One region of the Amycolatopsis sp. lyj-108 genome, then DNA from elsewhere that is predicted to be linked to it. Evidence: riboswitches for the same ligand, from Rfam matches in the RefSeq annotation. Region 1 holds a riboswitch; the other holds the start of a gene.
The links. Region 1 has a riboswitch for glycine ahead of gcvP (aminomethyl-transferring glycine dehydrogenase). Riboswitches for the same ligand answer to the same signal wherever they lie in the genome.
Positions count from the first base shown of each region.

Region 1 (15,313 bases):
TGCCGCGTCATGCCGTGCCCCGAGACCGGGACTCCGCTGGTGATCCCGAAAGCCGGGCGCCGCGCCGCCTGAGGTTCGTCCGGACGGTCGCCCCGATGGACGCTTTCATGACCGGCGGGCGGCATTAGGTTTGCGCGGGGAGGTTCCATGACTCAGGAAATCTGGTCCAAGGTCGACGAATACATCTTCGACGCGCTCATCCCGGCCGACCGCACCCTCGACGAGGCTCTTCTCGCCTCGGACGAGGCCGGGATGCCGCCCATCGCCGTCGCCCCCAACCAGGGCAAACTGCTCCATCTGCTGGCGAAGATGGTCGGTGCCCGCTCGATACTGGAGATCGGCACGCTCGGCGGCTACAGCACCATCTGGCTCGCCCGCGCCCTGCCACCCGAAGGGCGTCTCGTGACGCTCGAGTACTACCCGAAATTCGCCGAGGTCGCGCGGAAGAGCATCGACGCCGCCGGTGTCGGCGAGCTCGTCGACATCCGGATCGGGGAAGCACTGGACCTGCTGCCCGGAGTCGAAGGCCCGCTCGACCTGACGTTCATCGACGCGGACCGGGTCAACAACCCGGCCTACTTCGAGGCGGCGCTGAAGCTGACCAGGCCGGGCGGGGTGATCGTGATCGACAACGTCGTCCGCGCCGGGGCGGTGGCCGACCCGGCGAACACCTCCGACGAGATCGAAGGACTCCGGCGGATGCACGAACTGATCGCCGCCGAACCGCGGGTCGACGCGACCGCGTTGCAGACCGTCGGCAAGAAGGGGTACGACGGGCTGACGATCGTCCTCGTGACGTCCTAGCGGATGGCAGACACGTGAGATCGCCTTGGCGTCAGCGCGGGCGGGGAGCTGCCGTGGTCGCGGGGACCGGCCATCGCACCGGCAGTCCCTGGTGGAAGCCGTTCATGAAACGCTGCCACATCTCGGCCGGGATCGTCCTGCCGGTCAGCTTCTCCCCGGCGGCGTCCCGCATCCGGCGTGGTTCGTCGGAGCCGACCCAGACCGCGGTCGCGAGCTGGGGCGTGTACCCGACCGCCCAGCCGCCCGCGTTGTCGTCCGTCTCGTTGTACTGGAAGTCGCCGGTCTTCAGCGCCGCCGGACGGTCTTTCAGCCCGGTGGTCAGCACCTGGCTGATCGTGCCAGCGACCCGGCGGCTCAGCGCCTCGTCGCCCTTGAACGCGGGCGTCTTGTCCGGAGGCCGTTCCCAGACGATCTCACCGTTCTCGTCCCGGATCTTCGACACCAGATGCGGGGTGGCGCGCAGGCCGTCCGCGGCGAAGGTCGCGTAGGCACCGGCCATGTCGCTGGGGCGCAAGGGATACCGGCCGACCGCGATCCCGGGCCCGATCAGGAATCCGTCCTTTTCGCGCAGGGTGACGGCGCCGTCGACGGCCTCGGGGATCCCCGCCGCGCGGGCGCCGTTCCGGACCGTTTCCGCGCCGAGTTTCTTCGCCAGATCGACGAAGGGACCCTGCGCGTCCCGGCTCATAGCCTCACGCAGCGTGCATTTGCCGGTCTCGCCGCACTGGTCCTGGAACTTGAAGGTCTCGCCGAGGAAATCGACCTGCGCGGGCGCCTTCAGCGGTTCGTCCACGTTGACGCCCTGTTCGAGTCCGGCGGCGAGGGTGAACGGATGGAAGGCCGAGCCGGTGCCGTACGGGGTGCCGGCGTAGTCGTGCACGCTCCAGCCGCCGCCGTTGTAGGCGCGGATGGCACCGGTCCCCGGTTCGACGGCGACCAGCGACGCGCGGAAGTGCTCCGGCTGCCCCTGCAACCGCTCCTTGACCGCTTTCTCGGCTTCGGCCTGGGCACGCGGATCGATGGTCGTCTCGACCTTCATCGCGCCGCCGCGGAGCCGGTCCAGTGGGTAGCCGACCTGCTCCAGCTCGGCCAGGACCTGCTGCTTGACGTGGTACTTCTCGTAGGTGACGCGACCGGCGCGGGTCTCCGACGGCGCCTGGATCGCGTCCTCCGGATAGGTCATGCCGACCGCTTCGGCCTGGCTGACGTAACCCCGCGCGACCAGCTTGTTCACCACGTAGGACCAGCGCTTCATGGCGTGCTCGTGGGTGGAGGCATACGGGTCGTGCACCGACGGCGACTGGATCATGCCGGCGAGGAAGGCCGCCTCGCTCCAGGTCATCGAGTCGTCGAGTTTGCGGCCGAAGTAGGCGTTCATCGCCGACACCGGGCCGTAGGTGCCACGGCCGAACGAGATGATGTTGATGTAGCTCTCGAAGATCTCCTTCTTGGTCTGCTGCTGGGTGATCTTCGTGGCGAGCACCAGTTCGGAGAACTTGCGGGTGAGGGTGGCGTCCTCGTTGCCGGTGGATTTCTTGATGTACTGCTGCGTGATCCCCGAGCCGCCGCCGACGCCGGTCACCAGCGCGCGGCCGAGTCCGGTGAGATCGAAGCCCTCGTTGTCCCAGAAGGTCGGGTCCTCGGTCGCGACGATCGCGTCACGCAGCTTCGCGGGGATGGCGTCGTAGGGCACGAACAGCCGGTCTCCGGCGGGCGGGATCACCTTGAGCAGTTCGGAACCGTCCGCGTTCTGCAGGATGACGGTCTTGTCGAGCCCGGCGAGCACCTCCTCCGGGCTGCGGACGTCGAGCACGACGTACGCGATCCCGAACGTGACCACCGGGATGCCGATGAGCAGGCCGAGCGTCCAGGCGGCGATCCGGCGCCACCTGAGCTTCTTCCCTTTCGGCTCGGGGGTGGCCGTGGTCTCCGACTCGGGTGCGACTGACTCATCCGGGTTCTCCACGCCAGGTAAGACGCCCGAACGAGTGAAAAGGTTGTGGGAAAATCACCGAACCGTGTCCGGCTCTCCGCATTTCGTCACCTACATGCGGTAGTTGGCGACACGAACCACCGCAAGTAGGTGACGAATTGCGGGGGGTGAACTCCGCGCAAGTCACCTCAAGCGAGGAAGGCGCGAAGCAGCGAAGCCGTCCCTTCGACGTGCTCCGTCATCGCGCGCCGGGCCGCCTCCGGATCACCGGCCAGGATCGCGTCGACGATGGCCTCGTGCTGGGCGTTGGAATGCTCCAGATTCGGTTCGAGCAGCGGGATCATGTCGAGCAGCTGGTTGACCCGCATCCGCGCGTCGGCCATCGCCGTGGTCAGCGAGCCGGACGCGGTGACCTCGGCGATCGCCAGGTGCAGCCGCGAATCCTTGCGCCGGTAGTCGCCGACGTCGGCCGCCGCCGCCTCGGCGAGCGTGCTGGTCAGATGCTGCCGGTCGGCCGGGCTGAGGGACCGCGAAGCCGCCATCTCGGCGGCGCCGGTTTCCAGGACGTGCCGCAGGCCGAGCGCGTCTTCCAGGGTGGCGTTGTCGACCTTCCGCCCATCGGCGGCGGGCGGGTCGGGCAGGACGTCGTTGACGAAAGTGCCGCCGTAACGGCCACGCCGCGACTCGACGTAGCCCGCGTCGGACAGCGCGCGGATGGCCTCGCGCAGCGTCACCCGGCTGACCCCGAGCCGCTCGGCGAGCTCACGCTCCGACGGCAGCCGTTCACCCGCGCCCACCACTCCGAGCCGGATCGCCTGGAGCAGCCTTTCGACGGTCTCCTCGAAGGCGTTGCCCGCGCGCACCGGGCGGAACAGCGCGTCACCCGCGTTCGCGACCGTGCTCGTCTCCACTCTTCGAGTTTAGGCCGCCCGCAATTCGGCACCTGGTTGCGCACACGTGTATCGCAACCAGGTGCCGAATTGCGGAGCGGTCAGCACTCGATGACGTTCACGGCGAGGCCGCCGCGCGAGGTCTCCTTGTACTTCACGCTCATGTCGGCGCCGGTCTCACGCATGGTCTTGATCGCCTTGTCCAGCGTCACGATGTGCGAACCGTCGCCGCGCATCGCCATCCGCGCGGCGTGGATCGCCTTCGACGCGCCGACGGCGTTGCGTTCGATGCACGGGATCTGCACCAGCCCGCCGACCGGGTCGCAGGTCAGCCCCAGGTGGTGTTCGACGCCGATCTCGGCGGCGTTCTCCACCTGCGCCGGCGACCCGCCGAGGACCTCCGTGAGCGCGGCGGCGGCCATCGCGCTGGCCGAACCGACCTCGCCCTGGCAGCCGACCTCGGCGCCCGAAATCGAACCCGTCTGCTTGAGGATCGAGCCGATCGCGCCCGCGGTGAGCATGAACGTCACGATGCCGTCGTCCGACGAGCCCCGGATGAACCGCTGGTAGTAGTGCAGAACGGCCGGGATGATCCCCGCGGCGCCGTTGGTGGGCGCGGTGACGACGCGGCCGCCCGCGGCGTTCTCCTCGTTGACCGCCAGCGCGTACAGGCTCACCCAGTCCATCGCGTACAGCGGGTCGCCGACGCCGTCCTCGGCGAGCAGCTTCTCGTGCAACGCCTTCGCGCGCCGCGGTACCTTCAGCCCACCCGGCAGGACACCTTCGTGCTCGCAGCCGTTGCGCACGCATTCCACCATGACCTGCCAAATCTCCAGCAGACCTTCGCGGACCTCCTCGCGCGTGCGCCAGGAGAGTTCGTTGCGCAGCATGATCTCGCTGATCGGCAGCCCGGTGTCCTCGCAGTGTTTCAGCAGGTCCGCGCCGGTGCGGAACGGGAATTCCAGCCGCGTCGAGTCCTCGACGACGACAGTGTCGGTCTCGTAGGACTCATCGCGGACGAAGCCGCCGCCGACCGAATAGTAGGTCCGCTCGCGCAGCACCTTCCCGTCGGCGTCGAACGCGCGGAAGATCATCCCGTTCGGGTGCGCGGGCAACGACTTCCGCCGGTGCATGGTCAGGTCGGTGTCCTCGGTGAACACGATCTCGTGTTCACCGCGCAGCTTCAGCAGACAGGATTCGCGGATCTCCGCGATCTTGCCTGGCACCGTGTCAGTGTCGATCTCCTCCGGACGTTCCCCGGACAGCCCGAGCAGCACGGCCTTGTCGCTGCCGTGCCCGAACCCGGTCGCGCCGAGCGAGCCGAAAAGCTCACTCTGGACACGTGTCGTGGCCGTCAGGTCACCGTCCGCGGCCAGACCGTCCACAAAGGTCAATGCCGCCCGCATCGGGCCCACCGTATGGGAGCTGGAGGGGCCTATGCCGATCGAAAACAGGTCGAAGACGCTGATCGCCATTGATCTGCCCTCCTTCCTATCTGGCCAGCAGTGAGCTGGCTTCTTGGGCCGCGGGCCCTTCGGCGGCGAGATGGGCCAAGTTCTCCGACAGCGCTTCGCCGCGGTGGGCCTTCGTCTGCGCGAACAGCCGCCCGGCGCGGTACGAGGAGCGGACCAGCGGCCCGGCCATGACGCCGGCGAAGCCCATCGCCTCTGCGGCGTTCGAGTGCTCGACGAACTCTTCGGGCTTGACCCACCGGTCCACCGGGTGATGCCGGGGCGACGGACGCAGGTACTGGGTGATCGTCAGGATCTCGCAGCCCGCGTCGACCAGGTCCTTCATCGCCGGAGCCACCTCCTCCGGAGTCTCGCCCATGCCCAGGATCAAGTTCGACTTCGTCACCAAACCGGCCTCACGGGCCCGCGTGATCACTTCGAGCGACCGCGCGTACCGGAAACCGGGCCGGATCCGCTTGAAGATCCGCGGCACCGTCTCCACGTTGTGCGCCAGCACCTCGGGCCGCGAACCGAACACCTCGGCCAGCTGATCCGGATCCGCGTTGAAGTCCGGGATCAGCAACTCCACACCGGTACCCGGGTTCAGCGCGTGAATCTGCCGGACGGTTTCAGCGTACAGCCACGCGCCGCCGTCTTCGAGGTCGTCGCGCGCCACACCGGTCACCGTCGAGTAGCGCAACCCCATGGCCTGCACCGACTCCGCCACCTTGCGCGGCTCGGTCCTGTCCAGCGCCGCCGGCTTGCCCGTGTCGATCTGGCAGAAATCGCACCGACGGGTGCACTGGTCCCCACCGATCAGGAACGTGGCCTCACGGTCTTCCCAGCATTCGTAGATGTTGGGGCAACCGGCCTCCTCACACACGGTGTGGAGGCCTTCACGTTTGACCAGGCCCTTGAGCTCGGTGAACTCGGGGCCCATCCGCGCGCGGGTCTTGATCCACGGCGGCTTCTTCTCGATCGGGGTCTGCGCGTTGCGGACTTCGAGCCGGAGAAGTTTGCGCCCCTCGGGGACCGCGCTCATCGGTTGAGGTCCGCGTACAGCGGGTGCTTCTTGGCCAGCAGTTCGACCCTGGCGGACAGCGACTGGCGCAGGTCCTCGTCGAAGTCGGGGCGCAGCGCCTCGGCGATGATGTCGCCGACCTCGGCGAAGTCCTCGGCGCCGAAGCCGCGGGTCGCCAGCGCCGGGGTGCCGATGCGCAGGCCCGAGGTGATCATCGGCGGGCGCGGGTCGAACGGGACGGCGTTGCGGTTGACCGTGATGCCGACCGAGTGCAGCCGGTCCTCGGCCTGCTGACCGTCCAAAGTGGAGTTGACCAGATCGACGAGCACCAGGTGCACGTCGGTGCCGCCGGTCAGCACGCGGACACCGGCTTCGGCGCAGTCCGTGCGCGAGAGGCGGTCGGCCAGGATCTTCGCGCCTTCGAGCACACGCTGCTGACGCTCGCGGAACTCCTCGCTCGCGGCGATCTTGAGCGCGACGGCCTTGGCGGCGATGACGTGCTCCAGCGGACCGCCCTGCTGGCCGGGGAACACCGCCGAGTTGATCTTCTTGGCGAGTTCCTGACGGCACAGGATGATGCCGCCGCGCGGGCCGCCGAGGGTCTTGTGCGTGGTCGTGGTGACGATGTCCGCGTACGGCACCGGGCTGGGGTGCAGCCCGGCCGCGACGAGACCGGCGAAGTGCGCCATGTCGACCATGACCTTCGCGCCGACCTCGTCGGCGATGCGGCGGAACTCGGCGAAGTCGAGCTGACGCGGGTACGCCGACCAACCGGCGATGATCAGCTTCGGCTTGTGCTCCTTGGCGAGGCGCTCGATCTCCTCGACGTCGACGATCCCGGTCTCCTTGTCGACGTGGTAGGCGACGACGTTGTAGAGCTTGCCGGAAAAGTTGATCTTCATCCCGTGTGTCAGGTGCCCGCCGTGGGCGAGATCGAGACCCAGGATGGTGTCGCCGGGGTTGAGCACCGCGACCATGGCGGCGGCGTTGGCCTGCGCGCCCGAATGCGGCTGGACGTTGGCGTGCTCGGCGCCGAACAGGGCCTTCGCACGGTCGATCGCCAGCTGCTCGATGACGTCGACGTGCTCGCAACCGCCGTAGTAGCGGCGGCCGGGGTACCCCTCGGCGTACTTGTTGGTCAGCACCGAACCCTGTGCCTCGAGCACGCCCACCGGGGCGAAGTTCTCCGAGGCGATCATCTCCAGGGTCGACTGCTGCCGGTCGAGTTCGGCCGCGACGGCGGTGGCGACCTCGGGGTCCACATCGGACAAGGCAGCGTTGAACATCTCAGTTCTCCTGGGTCAGGACGGCGTAAGCCTGGGCGTCGAGCAGGGCGGGCACGTCGCCGGACAGACGCACCTTCAGGAGCCATCCTTCGGCGTACGGGTCCGAGTTGATGAGCTCGGGGGTGTCCGTTGTGGCCTCGTTCACCTCGACGACCTCGCCGTCCACGGGCGCGTACAGCTCGCTGACCGACTTGGTCGACTCGACCTCGCCGAACACCTCGCCCGCGGTGACGGTGTCGCCGACCGAGGGAAGCTGGACGAACACGATGTCACCGAGCGACTCGGCGGCGAAGGCGGTGATGCCCACGGTGGCGACGCCGTCGGCGACGTTCAGCCACTCGTGTTCCTTCGTGTACTTCAGGTCCTGGGGGATGCTCATGATCTCGGAAGGGCCTTTCAGGCGCGGGAGTAGAAGGGCAGGGCGACGACCTCGACAGGCTCGATGCGGCCCCGGATGTCGACGGAAAGCTCGGTGCCGGGCTCGGAGTGCTCCCGGTCCACATAGGCCATGGCGATCGGGTAACCCAGGGTCGGCGACAGGGCACCGCTGGTGACCTCGCCGATCTCGGTCTCGCCCGCCAGGACGGTGTAGCCGTGGCGCGGGGCGCGGCGGCCGGAGCCCTTGAGCCCCACACGCACGCGGGGAACGTCCTTCTTGGACAGTTCCTCGAGCGCTGCCTTGCCGACGAAGTCGCCGGGCTTCTCGAACTTGACGACGCGGCCGAGACCGGCTTCGAACGGGCTCAGCTGGAGGCTGAGTTCGTTGCCGTACAACGGCATCCCGGCTTCGAGGCGCAGGGTGTCGCGGCAGGCGAGACCGGCCGGGAGCAGACCGTGCGGCGCACCCGCGTCGGTCAGGATGCGCCAGACGGCGGGGGCCTCACCGGCCGGGACGTACAGCTCGAAGCCGTCCTCGCCGGTGTATCCGGTGCGGGCGAGCAGGACGTCGTGACCCTTCACGACGGCCGGGACGCTCGCGTAGTACTTGAGCGCGCCGAGGTCGGCGTCGGTGACGGCGCCGAGGATCTCGACGGCCTTCGGGCCCTGGACGGCGATCAGCGCGACGTCCTCGGACTTGTTCTCGACGACGGCGTCGAAGCCGGAGACCCGCTCGGCCAGTGCCTCCGCGACCACGGAGGCGTTGCCCGCGTTGGCCACGACCAGGAACTTCTCGTCGGCGAGGCGGTAGACGACCAGGTCGTCCAGCACGCCGCCGTTCTCGTCGCAGATCATCGTGTAGCGCGCCCGGCCCGGCTTGACGCCGGACAGGTTGCCGACCAGCGCGAAGTCGAGGGTGTCGGCGGCCTGCGGGCCGGTCACCTCGATCTCGGCCATATGGGAGAGGTCGAACAGGCCCGCGGTCTCGCGGACGGCCTTGTGCTCCGCCAGTTCGCTGCTGTAGCGGATCGGCATCGACCAGCCCGCGAAGTCGGTGAACAACGCACCCAGTCCTTTGTGGACTCCGTGCAGGGACGTCTCTTTCGACATCAAGTGCCTCAGTTCTCGTAGGCGTTGAGCGGCGGGCAGGAGCAGACGAGGTTACGGTCCCCGCGCGCACCGTCGATGCGGCGCACCGGAGGCCAGTACTTGGCCTTGCGATTCACTCCGGCGGGGTACACCGCCAGTTCGCGGTCATACGGCAGGTCCCAGTCGCCGACCAGGGTCTCGGCGGTGTGGGGGGCGTTGCGGAGCGGGCTGTTGTCCGCGGCCCAACGGCCCTGCGCGACGGCGTCGATCTCCGCGCGGATGGCGATCATCGCGTCGCAGAAGCGGTCGATCTCGCCGAGGTCCTCGGATTCGGTCGGCTCGACCATCAGCGTGCCCGCGACCGGGAACGACATGGTCGGCGCGTGGAAGCCGTAATCGATCAGGCGCTTCGCGACGTCGTCGACGCTGACGCCGGTCTCCTTGGTGAGCCCGCGCAGGTCGAGGATGCACTCGTGCGCGACAAGGCCGTCCTGGCCGGTGTACAGCACCGGGTAGTGCTGGTTGAGGCGTTTGGCCACGTAGTTCGCGGCGAGAACTGCGACCTGCGTCGCGGCGGTGAGCCCGCCCGCGCCCATCATGCGGACGTACGCCCACGAGATCGGCAGGATCGACGCCGAACCGAACGGGGCCGCGCTGATCGGGCCGACACCGGTTTCGGGGCCCGCCTTCGCCAGCATCGGGTGGTTCGGCAGGTACGGCGCGAGGTGCGCGCGGACCGCGACCGGGCCGACGCCGGGGCCGCCGCCACCGTGCGGGATGCAGAAGGTCTTGTGCAGGTTCAGGTGCGAGACGTCGCCACCGAACTCGCCCGGCTTGGCGAGACCGAGCAGGGCGTTGAGGTTCGCGCCGTCGACGTAGACCTGGCCGCCCGCGTCGTGCACGATCTTGGCCAGCTCGTCGATGCCGTGCTCGTAGACGCCGTGCGTGGACGGGTACGTGACCATGATCGCGGACAGCGTGTCGCGGTTGGCCTCGACCTTGGCCCGCAGGTCTTCGAGGTCGACGTTGCCCTCGTCGGTGCACTTGACCACGACGACGCGCATGCCCGCCATGACCGCGGAGGCGGCGTTCGTGCCGTGCGCGGACGAGGGGATCAGGCAGACCTCGCGCTCCTGCTGGCCGTTCGCGTGGTGGTACGCGCGGATCGCGAGCAGACCGGCGAGCTCGCCCTGGCTGCCCGCGTTCGGCTGCAACGACACCTTGTCGTAGCCGGTGACCTCGGCCAGCCAACCGGACAGCTGCTCGACGAGGACGTGGTAGCCCTCGGCCTGGTCAGCGGGGGCGAACGGGTGGATACCCGCGAACTCGCGCCAGCTGATCGGCTCCATCTCGGTGGTGGCGTTGAGCTTCATCGTGCAGGAGCCGAGCGGGATCATGCCGCGGTCGAGCGCGTAGTCGAGGTCGGACAGGCTGCGCAGGTACCGCAGCATCGCGGTCTCGGAGCGGTGCGAGTGGAAGACCTCGTGCGTGAGGTACTCGCTCTCACGGTGCAGCCCGGCGGGCAGTGCCTGTGCTTCGGCGGCCGGGTTGTCGATACCGAAGGCGTTGAGCACCTTGGCGATGATCGCGGGTGTGGTGACCTCGTCGACGGCGATGCGGACGTGGTCGGCGTCGACCGGGCCGAGGTTGATCCCGTTCTCGCGGGCGACCGCGACGACCGCTTCGGCCTGACCGGGCATGCGAGCGAGGACGGTGTCGAAGAAGCCCTCGTGGACGACCTCGACGCCGCCCGCGCGGAGGGCGTCCGCCAGGCCGCCGGCGAGTTCGTGGACGCGGGTCGCGATGCGCTTGAGGCCGTCCGGACCGTGGTAGACCGCGTACATCGCGGCGAGCACCGCGGGCAGCACCTGCGCGGTGCAGATGTTGGAGGTCGCCTTCTCGCGGCGGATGTGCTGCTCGCGGGTCTGCAGGGCGAGGCGGTACGCGGAGTTGCCGTCGGCGTCGACCGAGACCCCGACCAGGCGGCCCGGCAGCGAACGCTCGAGCCCGGCGCGGACGGCCATGTATCCGGCGTGCGGACCGCCGTAACCGAGCGGGACACCGAAGCGCTGGGTGGAACCGGCGGCGATGTCGGCGCCGAACTCACCCGGCGCGGTGATCAACGTGAGGGCGAGCAGGTCGGCGGCGACGGTGTACAGCGCGCCGGCGGCCTTCGCGGTCTCGGAGATGGCGGAGTAGAAGCCCGCGCCGCGCAGCACGCCGGAAGCGCCCGGGTACTGGACGACGACGCCGAAGAACTCGTCCGGCAAGCCGGTGAGCAGGTCGCGGACCTCGACCTCGACGCCCATCGCCTCGGCGCGGGTGCGGACGACGGCGATGGTCTGCGGCAGGCATTCGGCGTCGAGGACGACCTTGTTGGACTTGGACTTCGACACGCGGCGCATCAGCATGACGGCCTCGGCGACGGCGGTGGACTCGTCGAGCAGGGAGGCGTTCGCGGTGGTGAGACCGGCCAGCTCGGAGACCATGGTCTGGAAGTTGAGGAGGGCTTCGAGACGGCCCTGCGAGATCTCCGGCTGATACGGCGTGTACGCCGTGTACCAAGCCGGGTTCTCCAGCACGTTGCGGCGGATGACCGCCGGAGTGACCGTGTCGTGGAAGCCGAGGCCGATCATCTGCGTCATCGGCTTGTTGAGCGCGGCGAGCGCGCGAAGCTCCGCGATGGCGTCCTCTTCGGACGCGGCGGGGGGAAGTTCGAGGTCACGCGTGACCCGGATCGCGGACGGCACCGCGGCCTGCACCAAGGCGTCGAGGCTGCCGTAGCCGACCTCGGCGAGCATCTTGGCCTGCTCGGACTCCGAGGGGCCGATGTGCCGGTCGTCGAACGACGTACTGGTCAAGGGAGCTCCTTGGGTCAGGCGCCGGATAGACCGGTGCGCTGGGAACTCCCCCTCTGTCATGGCACCTGAGAGTTTCACCGCACGTGATGCGGCTTTCACCTTGGGTGAGGCGCACTTGCGCGCCTGCTTTCCAGAGTGGCCTCGCGGAAGCGGTAGTGAGTACCTGAGAGATTCCGGGGAGTTTGCTCCTTCGGTGCCCCACCACGTTCGTGAGGGCTCTCCCGCTCCAGCTCAACGGCCCTGTCTGTAGTTGTGCGCACACCGTACCTGGCGTGTTCAACGCACGTCTACTTCGACCCGACGACGTCACTTGCGTGTCCGGAGCCGTAACTCGCGTGCTTGGAGCCGTCACTCGTGAGTTACGCCTCCGATCACGCGAGTTACGGCTCCAAGCACGCGAGTTACGCGTTCTCCATCATCATCTCGGCGGTGATCGTGCCGCAGAGCTCGGCGCACCGCATCATCATGTCGGCCGCGTCGGCGAGTTCGGTGTCACCGGTCTTGGCGCACTCCTGGGCGCACATACGCATCATCTGGGAGGCGAGGCCGCACATCTTCGCGCACATGCGCATCATCTCGAGGTCGGCGACCATGGCGGAGCAGCGCATCATCATGTCGGCGCACATGCGGGACATGTCCGCGCAGGTCACCATCATCATCCCGAGTTTCGCGCCGCCCATCTCCATGCAGCGCGTCAACATCTCCTCGCACCTGACGTGGCACTCGTTGCACAGGTCGATGCAGTCACGCATGGCGGTGCTCATCTGCCGGGTCATTCTTCGGGCCTCCCGCGCTTTCGGATCGTGGAACCGTGCGGCTCCGCGTCTCAGGACTACAGCGCAGGTCAGCGGCCCGCCATCCCAGCCACCGGGACGAGTGACGGGGTGGCGGGCCAGCGGCCGCAATCAGGTGACGAGTTGCGCCGGGGGGTGGCGCCGCCGCCGAGGCTCCTGAGAGGACCGCACGTGCGGGAAGTCCGTGAGGGCCTCCTTCCCTACTCTCAAGGTAGGGAAAGAGGCCCTCACGGACAGCGCGACCGTGGGTGCCGCAATTAGGTGACGAATTGCGGACGGTCAGAGCGGAGTGACGTAGGCGCCCGAGATGCCGCCGTCCACCAGGAACTGCGAAGCGGTGATGAACGAGGCGTCGTCGCTCGCCAGGAAGGCGACCGCGGCCGCGATCTCCTCCGGCTCGGCGAACCGCCCGACCGGCACGTGCACCAGCCGCCGCGCCGCCCGCTCGGGGTCCTTCGCGAACAGTTCCTTCAGCAGCGGGGTGTTCACCGGACCCGGGCACAACGCGTTGACCCGGATGTTCTCCCGCGCGAACTGCACGCCCAGTTCCCGGCTCATCGCCAGCACCCCGCCCTTGGACGCGGTGTAGGAGATCTGCGACGTCGCCGCGCCCATCACCGCGACGAACGACGCCGTGTTGACGATCGAGCCCTTGCCCTGCCGTCGCATATGCGGCAGCGCCGCCTTGCAGCACAGGTACACCGAGGTCAGGTTGACCTTCTGCACCTTCTCCCACGCGTCGATGCCCGTGGTCAGGATCGAGTCGTCCTCGGGCGGGGAGATGCCCGCGTTGTTGAACGCGACGTCGACCGAGCCGAAAGTGTCCACTGTGGTCTGGAACAGGGCATCGACCTGTTCGGCGTCGGTGACGTCGGCCTGCACGAACAGGCCGCCGACCTCGTCGGCCGCGGCTTTGCCCGCCTCGGCGGAGATGTCGCCGATGACGACCTTCGCGCCCTCGCTCGCCAGCCGCCGCGCGGTGGCGAGGCCGATGCCGCTGCTGCCGCCGGTGATGACCGCGACGCGGCCTTCGAAACGCTGAACCATTCCTATTCCTCCGTGCTGATGAAGACGTTTTTGGTCTCGGTGAAGGCGTCGACGGCGTCCGGGCCGAGTTCCCGGCCCAGCCCGGACTGCTTGAACCCGCCGAACGGTGTCCAGTACCGGACGGACGAATGCGAGTTCACCGAAAGGTTCCCGGCCTCGACACCACGGGCGACGCGGAAGGCACGGCCGACGTCGCGCGTCCAGATCGAGCCGGACAGGCCGTACTCGGTGTCGTTGGCCATGGTCACCGCGTCGGCCTCCCCGTCGAACGGGACCACCGCGACGACCGGGCCGAAGATCTCCTCCGAGGCCAGCGGATGCCGCAGATCCGGCGGGGTGACGACGGTCGGCGCGAACCAGTACCCGGGGCCGACGGGCGCGTTTCCCCGGAAGGCCACCGGCGCGGCGTCGTCCACATAGGACGACACCTTCGCGTGGTGCCCCGCCGAGATCAGCGGCCCCATCTCGGTCACTTCCAGCCGCGGATCCCCCACGACCACACCGTTCACCGCGGGTTCCAGCAGTTCCATGAACTTCTCGTACACGCTCGACTGCACCAGGATCAGCGACCGCGCACAGCAGTCCTGCCCGGCGTTGTCGAAGACGCCGTACGGCGCGGTGGCCGCGGCCTTCTCCAGGTCGGCGTCGGCGAAGACGATGTTCGCGTTCTTGCCGCCGAGTTCCAGCGTCACCCGCTTCACCTGCGCGGCGCAGCCCGCCATGATCTGCTTGCCGACCTCGGTCGAGCCGGTGAACACCACTTTCCGCACCGCGGGATGGTCCACGAACCGCTGTCCCACCACGGATCCCTTGCCGGGGAGCACCTGGAAGACGTCTTCGGGGATCCCCGCTTCACGGGCGAGTTCGCCGAGGCGGATCGCGGTCAGCGGAGTGAGCTCGGCGGGTTTGAGGACGACGGTGTTCCCGGCGGCGAGCGCGGGCGCGAATCCCCAGCCCGCGATGGGCATCGGGAAGTTCCACGGCACGATCACCCCGACCACGCCGAGCGGCTCGTGGAACGTCATGTTCACTCCGCCGGGTACCGGGATCTGCTTGCCGCTCAACCGTTCGGGCGACGCGGAGTAGTACGTCAGCACGTCGCGGACGTTGCCGGCTTCCCAGCGCGCGTTGCCGATCGTGTGACCGGCGTTGGCGACCTCAAGCTGGGCGAGGTTCTCGATGTCGGCGTCGACGGCGTCGGCGAACCGGCGCAGCAGCCGCGCCCGGTCGCCGGGGGCCACCGCGCGCCATGCGGGGAACGCCGCGTGCGCGCGGGCGATCGCCGCGTCGGTCTCCTCGGCCGAGGTCAGCGAGACCGACCTCACCACCTCTTCGGTGGCGGGGTTGATCACCTCGAACGTGGTCATGCGCGCTCCTTAGCTGCTTCCACCAGCGCCTCGAAAAGCCTGATGTCGTCGGGATTCTGTTCGGGATGCCATTGGACGCCGAGGACGAATCCGTCACCGGGCAGTTCGGCCGCCTCGATGGTCCCGTCCGCCGCCCAGCCGACCGGGACCAGCCCGTCGCCGAGCTTGTCGATCGCCTGATGGTGGTAACACGGCACCTTGGTCTCGGTGCCGAGGATCGCCGCGACCCGGCTCCCCTCGGCAAGCGTCACCGTAGTGGTGCCGAAGGTCCCTGGCGCGGGCTGGTGATCCGCACTGTCCAAAGTGTCCGGCAGGTGCTGGGCGAGCGTGCCGCCCAGCGCGACGCTGAGCACCTGTAGACCGCGGCACACGCCGAGCACCGGTTTTCCCGT
Region 1 is NZ_JAJPWQ010000005.1:181,984-197,296, reverse strand. Features, by position in the region: gene ACLJO0_RS20285 (ABC transporter ATP-binding protein) at 1-72, shown strand, start outside; gene ACLJO0_RS20280 (O-methyltransferase) at 148-804, shown strand; gene ACLJO0_RS20275 (transglycosylase domain-containing protein) at 836-2,770, opposite strand; gene ACLJO0_RS20270 (FadR/GntR family transcriptional regulator) at 2,926-3,648, opposite strand; gene ACLJO0_RS20265 (L-serine ammonia-lyase) at 3,729-5,102, opposite strand; gene lipA (lipoyl synthase) at 5,119-6,120, opposite strand; gene glyA (serine hydroxymethyltransferase) at 6,117-7,385, opposite strand; gene gcvH (glycine cleavage system protein GcvH) at 7,387-7,764, opposite strand; gene gcvT (glycine cleavage system aminomethyltransferase GcvT) at 7,782-8,873, opposite strand; gene gcvP (aminomethyl-transferring glycine dehydrogenase) at 8,882-11,713, opposite strand; glycine riboswitch at 11,757-11,857, opposite strand; gene ACLJO0_RS20235 (hypothetical protein) at 12,115-12,489, opposite strand; gene ACLJO0_RS20230 (3-oxoacyl-ACP reductase) at 12,787-13,554, opposite strand; gene ACLJO0_RS20225 (aldehyde dehydrogenase family protein) at 13,557-14,921, opposite strand; gene ACLJO0_RS20220 (gamma-glutamyl-gamma-aminobutyrate hydrolase family protein) at 14,918-15,313, opposite strand, start outside.

Region 2 (15,313 bases), on a different contig from region 1:
CTGGTCGGTTCGCCCGCCCAGTCCGTCGCCACGGCGCGTTCGGCCGACTACCCCCTCGTCGGGCTCGCCGGGAAGAACATCGACGAGGTCCAGATGCGCGCCTCGCAGACGTTCCGGCAATTCCTCCAGCAGCCCGCCCAGCAGGCCGACTTCGCCGCCGCGGGTATCAAGGCCACCTGAGCCTTCGGACTTACGGGAAAGGCCCCTTCACCGCTCGGGAAGGGGCCTTTCCCGTATCTCGAGTCTCGTGAGTGGTACAGCCCGGCCTGGGGCGAAGGTGTGACTCGCGTGATCAGGCACGTAACTCGCGTGACCGGACGCCGCACTCACGAGCCGAACGTGTCCGGGTCGGGGCCGGTGCGGGTGCCGTCGTCGAACTCGGCGAGGGCCGCGAGGTCGTCCTCGGCCAGTTCGAAGTCGAAGACGGCGAAGTTCTCGCGGATCCGGGACGGGGTCACGGATTTCGGGATGGCCACCGTGCCGAGCTGGAGATGCCAGCGCAGCACCAGCTGCGCCGGGCTCTTGCCGTATTTGGCCGCGAGGGCGGTCAGTGTCGGGTCCGAGAGCAGCGACCCCTGCGCGAGCGGGCTCCACGCCTCGGTGACGATGCCGTGCTCGGCGTGGAATTCCCGCAGTGGCTTCTGCTGGAGCTTGGGGTGCAGCTCGACCTGGTTGACCGCGGGCACGATCCCGGTCTCGTCCAACAGCCGCCGCAGATGCGGGACGTGGAAGTTCGACACCCCGATGGCCCGTGTCCGGCCGTCCGCGTACAGCTTTTCCAGCGCCCGCCACGTTTCGACGTACTTCCCGCGGGTCGGCATCGGCCAGTGGATCAGGTACAGGTCGACGTGGTCCAGGCCGAGCTCCGCGAGACTCGCGTCGAACGCCCGGAGCGCCTCGTCGTAGCCGTGGCCCGGATTCGGCAGCTTCGTGGTGATGAACAGTTCGTCGCGCGGCACACCGGCGGAGCGGATCGCGTCGCCGACACCGGCTTCGTTCCCATACGACGCGGCGGTGTCGATGCTGCGGTACCCGGCTTCGATGGCGGTCCGGACGACCTTGGCCGTGTCGCCGGCGGGTACCTGCCAGACGCCGAAACCGAGTTGGGGGATGGCTACCTCGTTGTTCAGGACGACGGAAGGCACGGCCATGGAAGGGGAATCCTCACTGGGGTCTGCGGCGGGACTTCTTGCCCCGCATCATTCCACCCCGCGCGCGGCGTACGCGCGCAGATACTCCGCCGTGTCCGCGTCGGCGGGGAAGAAGGATTCGATCACCAGCTCGGCGACCGTGATGTCCAACGGTGTCCCGAATGTGGAGACCGTGCTGAAGAAGGTGAGTTCGGTGTCCTCGTGCCGTAGCCGCAACGGGACGAAGATGTCGCCCGGTCCGGGGACCTCCACTTCGGGGACGGGATCCGCGCACGGATAGGTGAGCAGTTCCTCGAGGAGATCGGTCAGGACCGGATCAGCCGTCTGGGTCACCTGACGCCGCAGCCTGCCCAGCAGATGAGCGCGCCACTCCCCCAGGTTCAGCACATGCGGCGCCATCCCGTCCGGATGCAGCGTCACCCGCAGGACGTTGACCGGTGGCGTCATCAGGGCGGGCGAGACCAGGCCGGTCATGATCGAGATGCTCGCGTTGGCGTCGACCAGATTCCACCAGCGGTCGGCGACGGCGGCCGGATACGGCTCGTGGCTGGTCATCAGCTGCCGGACCGCCTTGCGGACCGCCGCCATTTCCGGGGCGCCGAGACCGCTTTCGGCGTACGCGGGCGCGTATCCCGCGGCCAGCAACAGCTGATTGCGTTCCCGCAAGGGCACCTCCAGATGTTCGCCGAGCCGCAGCACCATGTCGCGGCTGGGTTTGGAGCGGCCGGTCTCCACGAAGCTCAGGTGCCGGGTGGAGATGTCCGCCGAGATGGCGAGATCCAGCTGGCTGATCCGGCGGCGGTCGCGCCATTCGCGGAGGAGTTCGCCGACGGGGCGGCCCGCACGGCTCACGGTCACTGTGGTCGTCACGATCACGAACCTACGGCCACGGATGACGGGCCGCCATTACCTCCCGCGTAATCGACGGGCCCCACCCTCAGCCGCCAGGCTTGTGGCATCGGTCAGCCCCCAAGAAAACGAGGAGACACCATGTCGGACATCCAGCGCGTCGCCGAGCAGTACATCGCCGTGTGGAACGAGACCGACGCGGACGAACGCCGCGCGCTCATCGCCGAAGTGTTCACCGAGGACACCACCTACACCGACCCGCTCGGCGCCGTCACCGGCCACGACGGTGTCGACGGCTTCATCGCCGGCGCGCAGGCCCAGTTCGCCGGTCTGAGGTTCAGCCTGCCGGCCGCTCCCGACGCGCACCACGACATCGCGCGGTTCCAGTGGTACCTCGCGCCGGAAGGCGCCGAAGAGCCGCTCGCGATCGGCTTCGACGTCATCACCGTCGAGGACGGGCGGATCAAGCAGGTGCTGGGCTTTCTCGACAAGATGCCCGGTTAAGGCTCAGGCGAAGGCCTCCGGTGGCGGGCAGGAGCAGACGAGGTTGCGGTCGCCCGCGGCCCCGTCGATCCGCCGCACCGGAGGCCAGATCTTCGCGGCGGTGAAACCGGCGGGGAAGACCGCGATCTCCCTGCTGTACGGGCGATCCCACTCACCCGCGAGACAGCGTGCGGTGTGCGGGGCGTTGCGCAGCGGGCTTTCGGCCACCGGCCACTCCCCCGCGGCGACCTTCTCGATCTCGCCGCGGATCGCGATCATCGCGTCGCAGAACCGGTCGAGTTCGCCGAGGTCCTCGCTCTCGGTGGGCTCGACCATGAGCGTTCCCGCGACCGGGAACGACATCGTCGGCGCGTGGAGGCCGTAGTCGGCCAGCCGCTTGGCGACGTCGTCGACCGTGACGCCGGTCCGTTTGGTGATCGCGCGGAGATCGAGGATGCATTCGTGCGCCACGAGTCCCTCGTGCCCGGAGTACAGCACCGGATAGTGCCCGGCGAGACGTTTGGCGACGTAGTTCGCGTTCGCGACCGCCGTCAGGGTCGCGCGCCGCAGGCCGTCGGCGCCCATCATCCGGACGTAGGCCCAGGAGATCGGCAGGATCGACGCGCTCCCCCACGGCGCGGCGCTGATCGGGCCCACACCGGTGGCCGGGCCTGCCTCCGGTTGCAGCGGGTGGTTCGGCAGGTACGGCGCCAGATGCGCGCGGACGCCGATCGGCCCGATGCCCGGTCCGCCGCCACCGTGCGGGATGCAGAAGGTCTTGTGCAGGTTGAGATGGGAGACGTCGGCACCGAACTTCCCGTACTGCGCCACCCCGATGAGCGCGTTCAGGTTCGCGCCGTCGACGTACACCTGGCCGCCCGCGTCGTGCACCAGCGCGCAGACCTCGCGGACGGTGTCCTCGTAGACACCGTGCGTCGAGGGATAGGTGATCATGATCGCGGCGAGGTCGTCCGCGTGCTCGTCCACAGTGGACCTGAGGTGGCCGAGGTCGATGTTGCCCTCGTCGTCGCATTTCACCACGACCACGCGCATTCCCGCCATGACCGCGCTGGCCGCGTTCGTCCCGTGCGCGCTGGACGGGATCAGGCAGACGTCACGCGCCGCGTTCCCGCGTTCGCGATGATAGGCGCGGATCGCCAGCAGCCCGGCGAACTCGCCCTGGCTTCCCGCGTTCGGTTGCAGGGAGACCGCGTCGTAGCCGGTGATGCCGGCGAGCCACCGCTCCAGATCCTTCACGACGGTGAGCAGCCCTGCCGCGTCCTCGGCGGGCGCGAACGGGTGCAGACCGGCGAACTCGGGCCAGGTGATCGGCTCCATCTCGGCCGTGGCATTGAGTTTCATCGTGCAGGAGCCGAGCGGGATCATGCTGCGGTCGAGCGCGACGTCCTTGTCGGACAATGCCCTCAGGTACCGGAGCAGCGCCGTCTCCGAGCGGTGCGCGTGGAAGACCGGATGCGTCAGGTACGCACTGGTGCGGCGCAGATCCGGCGGAAACCCGTCCGCGGTGTCCGCGTCGAGTGAGTCCACATCGGACACCGCGACCCCGAACGCCTTCCACACCAGGGAAAGGTGCTCACGGGTCGTCGTTTCGTCGCAGGCGATGGCGACGTGGTCCGCGTCCACGAGCCGCAGGTTGACCCCGAGTTCCCTGGCGGTGGCGACGATCCCGGTCGCGCGGCCGGGGACGGCGACCATGACGGTGTCGAAGAACTCGCAGTGCACGACGTCGGCACCGCTTTCGGCGAGTCCCGCCGCGAGCACGGTGGCCATCCGGTGCGCGCGGTTCGCGATGGCGCGCAGGCCTTCGGGACCGTGGTACACCGCGTACATCGACGCGATCACCGCCAGCAGCACCTGGGCGGTGCAGATGTTGCTCGTCGCCTTCTCGCGGCGGATGTGCTGCTCGCGGGTCTGCAACGCGAGCCGGTACGCGGGCGCGCCGTCGGCATCCTTCGACACCCCGACCAGCCTGCCGGGCAGCTGCCGTTCGAGTCCTTTCCGGACGGCGAGGTACGCCGCGTGCGGCCCGCCGAAGCCCATCGGGACGCCGAATCGCTGTGTGGACCCGATCGCGACGTCGGCGCCGAGCTCACCGGGCGACCGCAGCAGCGTCAGTGCCAGCGGATCCGCGGCCATCACCACCGCCGCGCCCAGTGCCTTGGCCTCGGCGATGGAGTGGTCCCATTCGCGGACGACGCCCGACGCGCCCGGATAGGACAGCAGCACGCCGAAGAAGTCGCCGCCGAGCCCCAGTCCGGTGATGCCTTGGGACAGATCCGCGGTCACCAGCTCGATGCCGAGCGGTTCGGCGCGGGTACGCAGGACCTCGATCGTCTGCGGAAGGGTGTCCTCGTCGACGACGAAGCGGGCCGACTTCGCCTTTCCCGCCCGGCGGACCAGCGTCATCGCCTCCGCCGCGGCGGTCGCCTCGTCGAGCATCGACGCGTTGGCGATCGGCAGGCCGGTCAGATCGGCCACCATGGTCTGGAAGTTGAGCAGCGCTTCGAGGCGGCCCTGCGAGATCTCCGGCTGATATGGCGTGTACGCGGTGTACCAGGCCGGGCTCTCCAGCACGTTCCGGCGGATCACCGGCGGGGTCACGGTGTCGTGGTAGCCGAGGCCGATCATCTGGACCATCGGCCGGTTGCGCGCGGCCAGTGCGCGGAGTTCGGCGAGCGCGCCGGTCTCGGTGGCGGGCGGCGGAAGCTCCAGCGGTGTCGCGGATTCCCGCAGTGACGTGGGAACGGCCCGCTCGGCGAGCTCGTCCAGCGAGGCGACGCCGACGACGTCGAGGATGCGCGCGAGCTCTTCGGTGCCGGGACCGATGTGCCGGCCCGCGAAGGGGGTTCCGGATTCGAGAGCGGCCAGTGAAACGGGCTCCAACGGGGACCTCCCAAGACGCGGGGGTGGGGCCGGGACGGATTGTCCTGGCCCTCCCCACTCTGTCCGTACCCCCGAGGGAGCGCCTGAGAGTTTCGCCCGAGTGTTGAGCCGGGCTTGCACCGTCGGCGGGGCCGCCAGGCTGTGACCTGGCGAACCACTTTCCAGAGGCGTCTCTTCCGCGCGGTCCAGGGTGCCTGAGAGGTTCCGGGGAGGACTTGCTCCTTCGGCGCCGAGCTCAACGGTTATCGGCTCGGTCTCTCCCGCGCGGATTCGTCGACCGCGGAAGTGAGCCTACCCTGCCGCCCGCACAGCTTCATGATCAGCCGGTGCGACGTGCGTTACGGCGCTGCGTGAGCTCGTCCGGCGTGACCGTTTCGATCACGCCGCCGTCGGCGCGTTCGGCCTGGAACTCGTGGATGGTGCCGCTGATCTCCTGCATCGCACCGCTGACCGCGATCCCGAAGACACCCTGCCCGCCCTGGAGTAAATCGACGATCTCTTCGGGCGAGGTGCACTCGTAGACGGTGGTGCCGTCGGAGAACAGGGTGACCCTGGCGAGGTCGCGGACACCGCGCAGGCGCAGGTGGTCGACGGCGACGCGGATGTTCTGCAGCGAGACGCCGGTGTCCAGCAGCCGCTTCACGACCTTCAGGACGAGGATGTCCTTGAACGAGTAGAGCCGCTGCGAACCGGAACCGTGCGCCGTGCGGATACTCGGCGCGACCAGCTTCGTCCTGGCCCAGTAGTCGAGCTGCCGGTACGTGATCCCGGCGATCTGGCAGGCTGCGGGACCGCGGTAACCGACGAGTTCGTCCGGGAGGGAAGAGTCGGGGAACAGCTCGCCCTGCTCGCCGTCAGCGACCGGAACGAGCGGCTCTTGAGGGCTACCAGCCTCGACCACGCCATGCCTCCCCTCGCCCGACCTGGCGGCCGGCGAACAAAGCCGCGCGGACCCACGTGAGCCCGCACCGGAGTTCCTCGTCAAGACGAATGCCCCAGACATCCGAATCACACCTTGGCGATTCACCCTCATTGACGGTAAGCGCGTCCGGCAAACCGGTCAACGCGACGCGCGGTCGGCCTCAAGCTCTTCTTGAGGCTTGTCGAGCACGGTCCCCCGTTCGGCCGCACAGTTGCCACTTTTACTCGATCGTGTTAATTTTTACTCATGCAAGTAAATCCCTCCACCCAAAGTGCCATGCAAGAGGTTCAGGCGGAGCTGGGGCTCTCGGTCACCGAGGCGGCCCGGCGGGCCCAGATCATCGGGGCCACGATCGCGACGATCTCCGACCTCGGCTACCACAAGACGTCGTTCGCGAAGATCAAGGAGCGCGCCGGGCTGTCCAGCACCCGGATCATCTCGTACCACTTCACCAACAAGGCTGGTCTGATGCAGGCCGTGGTCACCACCGCGACCGGGATGAAGGACAAGTTCCTCGAGGAACGGATCCAGGGCACGACCGACCGGGCCGGGCTGCTGCGCGGTTACATCGAGTCGGAGATCGCGTTCCTCGGCTCGTACCCGGAACTGGTGCGGGTCATGGTCGAGATGGCTTCGAGCGGCTCGGACGCCGAGGGCTGGTTCATGTCGGCGCCGCTCGTCGAGGAGTTCCGGACCGGCCGGCTCGAACGCCAGCTGCGGCAGGGACAGCAGGAAGGCGCTTTCGGCGAGTTCGCGCCGGACGTGATGGCGCTGTCGATCGCGCAGGCCATCGACGGTGTCGCGGCGAAGTTCGCGGCGGACCGGAAGCTGGACCTGGAGCGGTACGGGCGGGAGCTGGCGGACCTGTTCGTCAAGGCGACCGCGGCCTGAGCCACCTCGGCGGGATGTCATGAAGGGCGGCCGTACGACGAAGGGGCGGCGCCACCGGCGCCGCCCCTTCGTACGAGATCCAGGATGTGCTCAGGTGTCCGCGCCGCGGAAGTCCTCCGGCGAGACCGAGTCGAGGAACTCGCGGAACTTCTCGACCTCGTCCTCCTGCTCGTCGGGGATGATGAGGCCCGCTTCCTCCAGCACCGCGTCGACGGCGTGGATCGGGACCCCCACCCGCAGCGCCAGCGCCACCGAATCGCTCGGTCGCGCGGAAACCCGGATGTCCCCGTCGAAGACCAGTTCCGCGAAGAACGTGCCTTCCTTCAAGTCGGTGATGACGACCTGCTCCAGTTCACGGCCCAGCGCCCCGATGACCTCCTTGAGCAGGTCATGGGTGAGCGGGCGGGCCGGGCGGACTCCCTGCTGCTCCAAGGCGATGGCGGTGGCCTCGACCGAGCCGATCCAGATCGGCAGGTAACGCTCGCCTTCGGTTTCCCGTAGCAACAAGATCGGCTGATTCGCGGGTAGCTCCACCCGCACGCCGACGACGCGCATCTCGCTCATCGGGCTTCGCCTCCCTCTCGTGCGCACGGGCTGCAGCGCTTGTCTCGACGATCAAGCGACGGCAATCCCGACGCTACCCGTCTTCCGAGCGCTGTGCTCGCTGTCTCCGACATTCTCGGTTCGCCCGTGGCCAACCAACTCTCACGGTACGGCATAGGGTGCCGAACATTCAGTCATTGACAAGTGGCCTCACAACGGCTCCCGGTCCCCTGAAGCCGTTCAACCGCCTGTGACTGCCCGTATTCCGGCCTTCACCAAGAGCGTGTGCAACGCCACGGTCAACGCGGCGAGCTCCCGGACGACCTCGTCGCCCCTCGCCTGGGCGTCCTCGTCACGATGCCGATACACCGGGGTCACGATCTGCTCCAGCAGGCCGACTTCGCGGTCGGCCGCGGCCCGGAAGGCACGCAGATGTCTCGGCTCTATACCGAATTCGGTCATCGCTTTCACGGTCTTCGCCACGAGGACCGCGTCGGGATCGAAGAACCCCGCCGCACCTGGGCGGACGAGACCGTATTGCCGCAGCTCAGCCAGGGTGGCGGCGTCGATGCCCGCCTGGCGGAGCAGATCTTCCTCGGTCAGCCTGATCTCTCGATCGGTCTCGAAATCCCCGGGGGACGGCAGTCCGCCGTTCTCCCCCGGGGAATCGAGTGAAACGAGTTTCCGCGGCGGTTTGGGCAGCGCCGCCGAGGGCGCGGCGCCCTGATCCGCCGCGTCGAGCTGTTCCTTGATGACCTTCAGCGGGAGGTAGTGATCCCGCTGGGCGGACAGGACGAATCGCAGGCGCTCCACGTCCGCCGGAGCGAACTGCCGGTACCCCGACGGGGTCCGGCCCGGCTGGACCAGACCCTCCGCCTCGAGGAACCGGATCTTGGAGATGGTGACATCGGGGAAGTCGCCGCGCAGCTGTGCCAGCACGGCCCCGATGCTCAACCCATCGCGCTGCGACGCATCCCGATCAGGCCGCCCGGCCGCCGTCACCGTGCCCCCTGGCCCCCGTGACCCGGGCCGGTCAGGAAGACCAGGCGGAACTTGCCGATCTGGACCTCGTCGCCACCGGCGAGGACGGCCTGGTCGACCGGCTCGCGGTTGACGTAGGTGCCGTTGAGGCTGCCGACGTCGATGACGACGAACTCGCCACCCTCACGGCGGAACTCGGCGTGCCGCCGGGAGACCGTGACGTCGTCGAGGAAGATGTCGCTGTCCGGGTGCCGTCCCGCACTGGTGGTGTCGCGGTCCAGCAGGAAGCGCGAACCCGCGTTCGGGCCCCGCTTGACGACCAGCAGGGCGGAACCCGCGGGCAGCGCGTCCACACCCTGGACAGGGGCCTCGGCAGCCGGAGGAGCCTCAGTGCCTTCGACGTCGGCCAGGAAGTCGGCCCGGAAGACAGAAGTCCGCTCCGGAGACTGCTCCGGGGGAACGCCGGGCCCGTCGTTCGTGCTCACCTGAGCTCTCCTAACGCATGTGTGTTGCCACTACTCAAGAACGTGTGGAGGTCAAACGTACCGTGCCTGATCGAATCTCCGGCCCGCGGCTCCCCCTACTCTTCCCGAAGGGCCGCGGCCTGCGGCTATTCCTTGATCAGCGCCTGGTACGCCTCGGCCTCCAGCAGGGATTCCACCGAGCTCGCGTCGTCGAGACGGAGCTCGATCAACCAGCCCTCGCCGTAGGGATCGCTGTTGATCAGCTCGGGCGACTCGGTCACCGCGTCGTTGACCGCGACCACCTCGCCGTCGAGCGGGGCGAACAGCTCGGAAACGCTCTTGGTCGACTCGACCTCGCCGAACGTGTCTCCCGAGCCGACCTGCTTGCCGACCTCGGGAAGTTCGACGAACACCACGTCACCGAGCTGGTCCTGGGCGTACTCCGTGATGCCCACGCGCACGAGCCCGCCATCGCGCACGGAGACCCACTCGTGCTCCTCGGTGTACCGCAGTTCTTCTGGAGTGGACAACGCCGCTCCCCTTTCTCAAGCCCTCACTCGAAACCGACGCGCGCAGTTTCGCATCCCGCCGGGTCACGCGCCCGCCGCCTCCCGCAACTCGCCGGGTTCGGCCGTTCGCAGCGCCCGCACCGTCTGGACGACGTACAACACGCCTGAATAGACGTACAGGACCGCGCCCCACGCCGTGAAGGCGTATCCGATCGGCCGGGCGATCGCGGCGATGTCGGATCCGCCTTGGGTGAGCAGCAGGAACGGGAAGGCGTACATCAAGACGAAGGTGGCGCCCTTGCCGATGTAGGTGACCTCCGGCGGGGCGAAGCCGCGGTGCCGGAGCAGCAGTACGCAGACGCCCAGCACGGCCTCGCGGACGATCAGCGGGACCACCAGCCACCAGGGGATGATGTCGCGGATCAGGAACGCGATGAGGGTCGCGAGGATGTAGAGCCGGTCGGCGGCGGGGTCGAGCAGCTGGCCGAGCCGGGACATCTGGTTGAGCCAGCGGGCGAGTTTGCCGTCGAGCCAGTCGGTGAGCGCGCTGAACACGAGCAGCGCGAGCGCCCAGCCGTCCTCCTTCGGGCCGAGGAGCAGCCAAAGGAAGACCGGCACCCCGGCGAGCCGGAGGATCGAAAGCATGTTGGGAACGTTCAGGGCCTGCCGCAAGAGGGAAGGCTCTTCGCTGGTCACGCTCGGTTCGGGGGGCGTACTCACCCGCTCAGCCTAGGCTGCGTCTCCCAAAGCGCGCTTTCGGATCTCCGCAGCCGGGCCGCGGCATCAGCCGGTCACTCAACCAGCCGTATCAGCGGCCCGCCTCCGCACATCCGAGGCCTCCGGCCGAAAAAGAAACCCGGGTGTGCGTCCAGCCGCGGCGTTGCAGGTCCGCGCTGGTCAGCGCCACGGGCCTGCCCCGGTGGTCGGTGCCGACCCAGCGGTTGTGGCCGGCGGAGCTTTCGAGGACGTACGGGCGGCCGCCGCACCAGACGACGGTGCACGGTGCCGTCGGTGGCAGCTCCGTGCTCGCCGGCGCGGTGGCCTGGGGTGACGCGGGGTCGGTCTGTTCGTCGGTCTTCATCACTCTCACAGTTTCGTGACGGGGACTGGGACACGCCGGAGCGCTACCTTTCTTTTCGGCAGAACGGGGCCGCGCGTTAACGGGTCCGGCGTGGATTCGTCCGATCGGTTCGCAACGACAGTGGGGTGTTGTCGCGCTGTGAACGGCATGTTAATCGTCCACAATGGACAGTTATTGAGCGGTCCTCGCGTACCGCGGCCCCAGGGGCGCGATAGCCTCCCGCGAATCGAACGTGGCTCAATGCCACGGCTTCGGGCCCGGCCGGGTCAGAATGGGCCGGCCACGACCGGCCGACGAAAGGATCGCCTTGCGCGTCTCGACGACCACGGGAACGTGGCGGCGCCTGTTCGCGGCCTGCGCCGTCGCCGGAACGCTCGCCGCCTGTTCGGGCGACGATCCGCCACCGCCTGTCACCGCGATGTCGGCCTCACCGCCCTCGCTCCCCGCGAGTGTGTCCAGCGTGTCGGTCCCGCCGATCCCGTCGCAGACCGCGCCGAGTTCCTCCGCTGCCCCGAATCCCACCACGAAACCGAAACCCGCTGAACCGGTACAGGGTTCGTGCGGCACGGTCACCGCGGCCAGCGGGCTGACCCTGCAGGTGCTCAACGGGCCCGGGGTCTCCTGCGCGGACGCGACCGCGATCGTCGGCTCGTTCCACCAGAGGATCGCCGGACGCCAGTCCGCGGGCTCCGACGAACCCGTCAGCGAGACCGTGGACGGCTGGCTGTGCGTCTCCGGCGCTCCCGCCGCGCAAGGCGGCACCAGTTGCGGCAAGGGCGATCAGAACGTGTTCGCCGCCGTCGTCCCCGTCGAATGAACCATCCCCGAGAAGAAGGGCCCATGAAGAGCCTCGCCGTACTTCCCGCCGCTTTCGCCGTCGTCCTGCTGAGCGGTTGCGGAGCCGATCCCGCTCCCGCCGCCGCGCCGGCACCGTCCTCCCCCGCCGCCACCTCGGCGCCCGCCGGGACGCCCTGCGGCGAGGTCGCCGGGCTCCAAGGCGCGAAGAACAAGGTCGTCGCACACGGGAAGACCGACTGCGCCGAAGCGACTCAGGTGCTCAAGGACTACTTCACCAAGCTGACGCCCGCCGAGGCCGCTTCGCCGCAGGGGCCCGGTCCGGTGGTGATCGGCGCCTGGACGTGCGGGAGCGGGCCGAACGATCCGGTGACGAGTTGCTCGACCGAGGACGAGCGCCAGATCGAAGCGACCCGCTCCTGAGCCTCAATTGCTCCAGACGATCGGGGTCTTGCGGTAGGCGTCTCCGGTGTTGAAGGCGGCGACCCGGCGCGGCGGTCGTGAGTGATAAAGAGCGTTCTATTGAGGGGTAAGGCAAAGGTGCCGGGACGCGGGGATTCGCTCGCGGCCGTGGGGCACCCCTGTCGCGAAAGCCACTTTCGGGACCCCAGGCGTTGCGAAAGTGGCTTTCGCGACACATCTCGACCATGGGTTTCAGCGGCGGTAATGACGGCTCCCTCTTCGCTACCGCACCCTACTCCCGACGTTGCGAAAGCCACTTTCGCAACCTGCCACCCTTTGCCTTACTCTCGGCTCTCGCGACGCCGCTTGCCAACGTCCAACCGGTACCGGACGACACCCACTATCACCAGTCCGACGAGAAAGAGACCCAGCGCGCCGCCTGCCGAAACCTTCCAGATCAACGGCGATCTCGTCCGGTAGGCGAATCCGTCACCGGCGAAGACCGTGTCACCCCGCGAGATCTCCTCACCCAGGATCTGCCCGCCTCCGGTACGACCGTCGGCGAAGCGCCATTTTCCGGAGCAGTAGGGGGTCTGGCCGTTCACCGCGGATCCCTCCGAGGTGCACCCCGAGATCTCGGTGACCGTGACATCCTCGCCGGTGCTCAATTCACCGATGTCGGAACCGAGGGAGCCCCAGACGACACCGAAGATCAGCAGAAAAGGAAGAAAGGCCGAAAGCGCCGAGGTAAGAACTCCGGGTTTCCGCGCGTTTTCCGGCACTGGAGTCCTTTCGTCGATCACCGGAGCTTCAGCAGGACTTCCCGCTCGAGTTTGCCGACGAGGAGGTACTCGGCCCGGTATCCGGGCGGGACCACGAAACAGACGAGACCCGTGGTGCCGTCGAAAGCGCCGGGAGCGCCGGCGCAGTCCTTGACCCGCTCCGGCTCACCGTGTTCGTCGGCCGACAGCTCCAGCGCCGAGTCACCGAAGCGAGACGCCTCGATCCGCAAGGTGAGGACGTGGAATCCACTCAACCACGCCTCGGCTCCCTCAGGCGGCCCGGACCGGCTGTCGAGCACACGCACGGCCGAATCCCCGGAGACGGCGGTCTGTCCACGGGCGAACACCGGTGGCGGCCCCCATAAGTCGCGACGGAGTTCCCAGAAATTCGGGACAGGGTCGGACACCTCGCCGTAGGCCGTCCCGCCGAACCCGACCGGCGTCAGCACCACTAACGCGGCGAAGGCCAGCCCAGCCAGGAACGGCAGCGACTTCCACGCGATGCCCGGTCTCGCCAGCCTGGCCAGCACGATGGCCGCGAGCACCAGGAGTACCCAGCCGAGGGACATCGCCGTGATCTTCTCCCACGGATGGTGGGCTTCCACGACGTCGGTGGCCCCGCGCACGGACAGAACCCGGTCCGTCACCGACGAAAGCCGGGCGACCACCGGATCGGCGAGGCCGAACGTGTCTCGTGTCGGCAATTCGATCGCGCGGCCGTCTTCGCCGATTGCCAGGACCTCGTAGCTGGTTCGCGGGCCGTGCTGTCCTTCGCTGGTCGTGGAGTTCCGTTCGGAGATCACCGCGCGCACGTCGTACACGCCGGCCAACCCCTCGACGGTCCACCGTCCGACGAAGGCCGCGACGGCTCCCCAGACGATCCCGAGCGCGAACACGACGATCTTCGCGATCGTGCGCTGACTGTCTTTCCGATCCGGTTCGCGGACGACCACCAACACCCCCTGTTCGGCTCGCCCAGTCTATTGGCCGCAGCCGCCGAGCGGCACGGGATTTGTACCCACCCCCTTGCGGACCGAAGTAAGAGTCGTCTAGACTCAAACTATGCTCACCAGGGAAGACGCCGTGGCGATGATCGAGAACACGGTCGACGCGGCCGCTCTGTTCGCCCGCCATCGCTACCGCGAACTGGCGGCCGTGCTCCACCCCGACCGCAACCCCGGCGACGACCGCGCCCACCGGGCCGCCGCCACCCTCAACCACCTCCACGACGAGTGGAAACGCGCCCGGCGCCAGACGATCACCACCGCGACCTCGGCGTACACCCTCACCGAGCCGCACGCGGTGGGCAGTGTCGCGACGACCTACCGGACCACCGGCCCTCATCTGGTCAAACTCGTCCGCGACCCGGCGCTCAACCCGCTGATCCACGCCGAGTGGGCGGCGTTGCGCACCCTCGACGGCTTCACCGAACGGCACCGGTGGCTGCGTCCCTACTACCCGCGGCTGCTCGACACCTCGGGTCCGGTGGCGCGGGGCGACCGCGCGTTCAGCGTCCTCGATCCGCTCGTCGACGGCTTCGTCACCCTCGCCGATATCGGGAAAGCCTTCCCTGGCGGGCTCGACGGCCGCGACTACGCCTGGATGCACCGGCGCCTGCTGCGCGCCGTGGCGGGCGCGCACCGCGCGGGTGTCGTCCATGGCCACCTCACCGCGGACAACGTGCTCGTCCATCCGGGACAGCACGGAATCGTCCTCGCAGGCTGGTCCTTCGCCGTCGAAGACGGTGTGCTCCCGCTGGCGACGGACAACTCCGTCCAGTACCCATCGGAAGTCCACAGAGGACTCCCGATGACCGCGGCGACGGACGTCCACATGCTCCACCGCATGATGCTGGAACTACTGGCACCGAACGAAACCCGCCAACGCGAGTTCGCGACGTGGTGCACCCAGGACATCCCGGCACAACGACCCGAAGCCGCCGATCTGCTCGACGAGTACGACGAACTGCTCGCCGACCTGTACGGCCCCCGCACCTTCCGACCCTTCACCATCCCCGAGACAGGAGCCTGACCATGGGACACGGACACTGGGACGACAACGCCTACGCCGCCGCGAGGACCTTCCGCGCGGCCAAGGGCGAGGACGATTTCGGCTACACCGCCGATCTCCGCTCCAAACCCGCGAAAGAGTGGAAGGTCGCGCCCGCGCTCGATCCGCTGAACGCCGTGCGGGAATGCCGGGATTCGGCCGACCACACCGATTCGACGCCGATCGCGGTGCTGTTCGACGTCACCGGCTCGATGCGCCGGGTGCCGCGGATCATGCAGGGCAAGCTCGGCAAACTGCACGGCCTGCTCAAACGCCGGGGTTACCTGGCCGATCCGCAGATGCTGTTCGGCGCGATCGGCGACGCCGACAGCGACCGGGTCCCGTTGCAGATCGGCCAGTTCGAATCGGACAACCGGATGGACGAGCAGCTGCGCACGATCTTCCTCGAAGGCGGTGGAGGCGGGCAGAAGAGCGAATCCTACGAGCTGGCCGCCTACTTCATGGCGAGGCACGTGGTCACCGACGCTTGGCAGAACCGCGGCCGCA
Region 2 is NZ_JAJPWQ010000004.1:428,095-443,407, forward strand. Features, by position in the region: gene ACLJO0_RS18070 (hypothetical protein) at 1-180, shown strand, start outside; gene ACLJO0_RS18075 (aldo/keto reductase) at 327-1,151, opposite strand; gene ACLJO0_RS18080 (helix-turn-helix domain-containing protein) at 1,200-2,027, opposite strand; gene ACLJO0_RS18085 (nuclear transport factor 2 family protein) at 2,142-2,504, shown strand; gene gcvP (aminomethyl-transferring glycine dehydrogenase) at 2,508-5,387, opposite strand; glycine riboswitch at 5,559-5,660, opposite strand; gene ACLJO0_RS18095 (MerR family transcriptional regulator) at 5,707-6,288, opposite strand; gene ACLJO0_RS18100 (TetR/AcrR family transcriptional regulator) at 6,586-7,200, shown strand; gene ACLJO0_RS18105 (bifunctional nuclease family protein) at 7,291-7,764, opposite strand; gene ACLJO0_RS18110 (MerR family transcriptional regulator) at 7,984-8,745, opposite strand; gene garA (glycogen accumulation regulator GarA) at 8,742-9,209, opposite strand; gene gcvH (glycine cleavage system protein GcvH) at 9,335-9,718, opposite strand; gene ACLJO0_RS18125 (CDP-alcohol phosphatidyltransferase family protein) at 9,782-10,417, opposite strand; gene ACLJO0_RS18130 (hypothetical protein) at 10,506-10,778, opposite strand; gene ACLJO0_RS18135 (hypothetical protein) at 11,086-11,595, shown strand; gene ACLJO0_RS18140 (hypothetical protein) at 11,619-11,996, shown strand; gene ACLJO0_RS18145 (hypothetical protein) at 12,317-12,757, opposite strand; gene ACLJO0_RS18150 (hypothetical protein) at 12,775-13,710, opposite strand; gene ACLJO0_RS18155 (adenylate cyclase) at 13,820-14,788, shown strand; gene ACLJO0_RS18160 (hypothetical protein) at 14,791-15,313, shown strand, end outside.
Region 2: linked by a shared signal. The riboswitch ahead of gcvP (aminomethyl-transferring glycine dehydrogenase) and the one ahead of gcvP (aminomethyl-transferring glycine dehydrogenase) in region 1 are both predicted to bind glycine.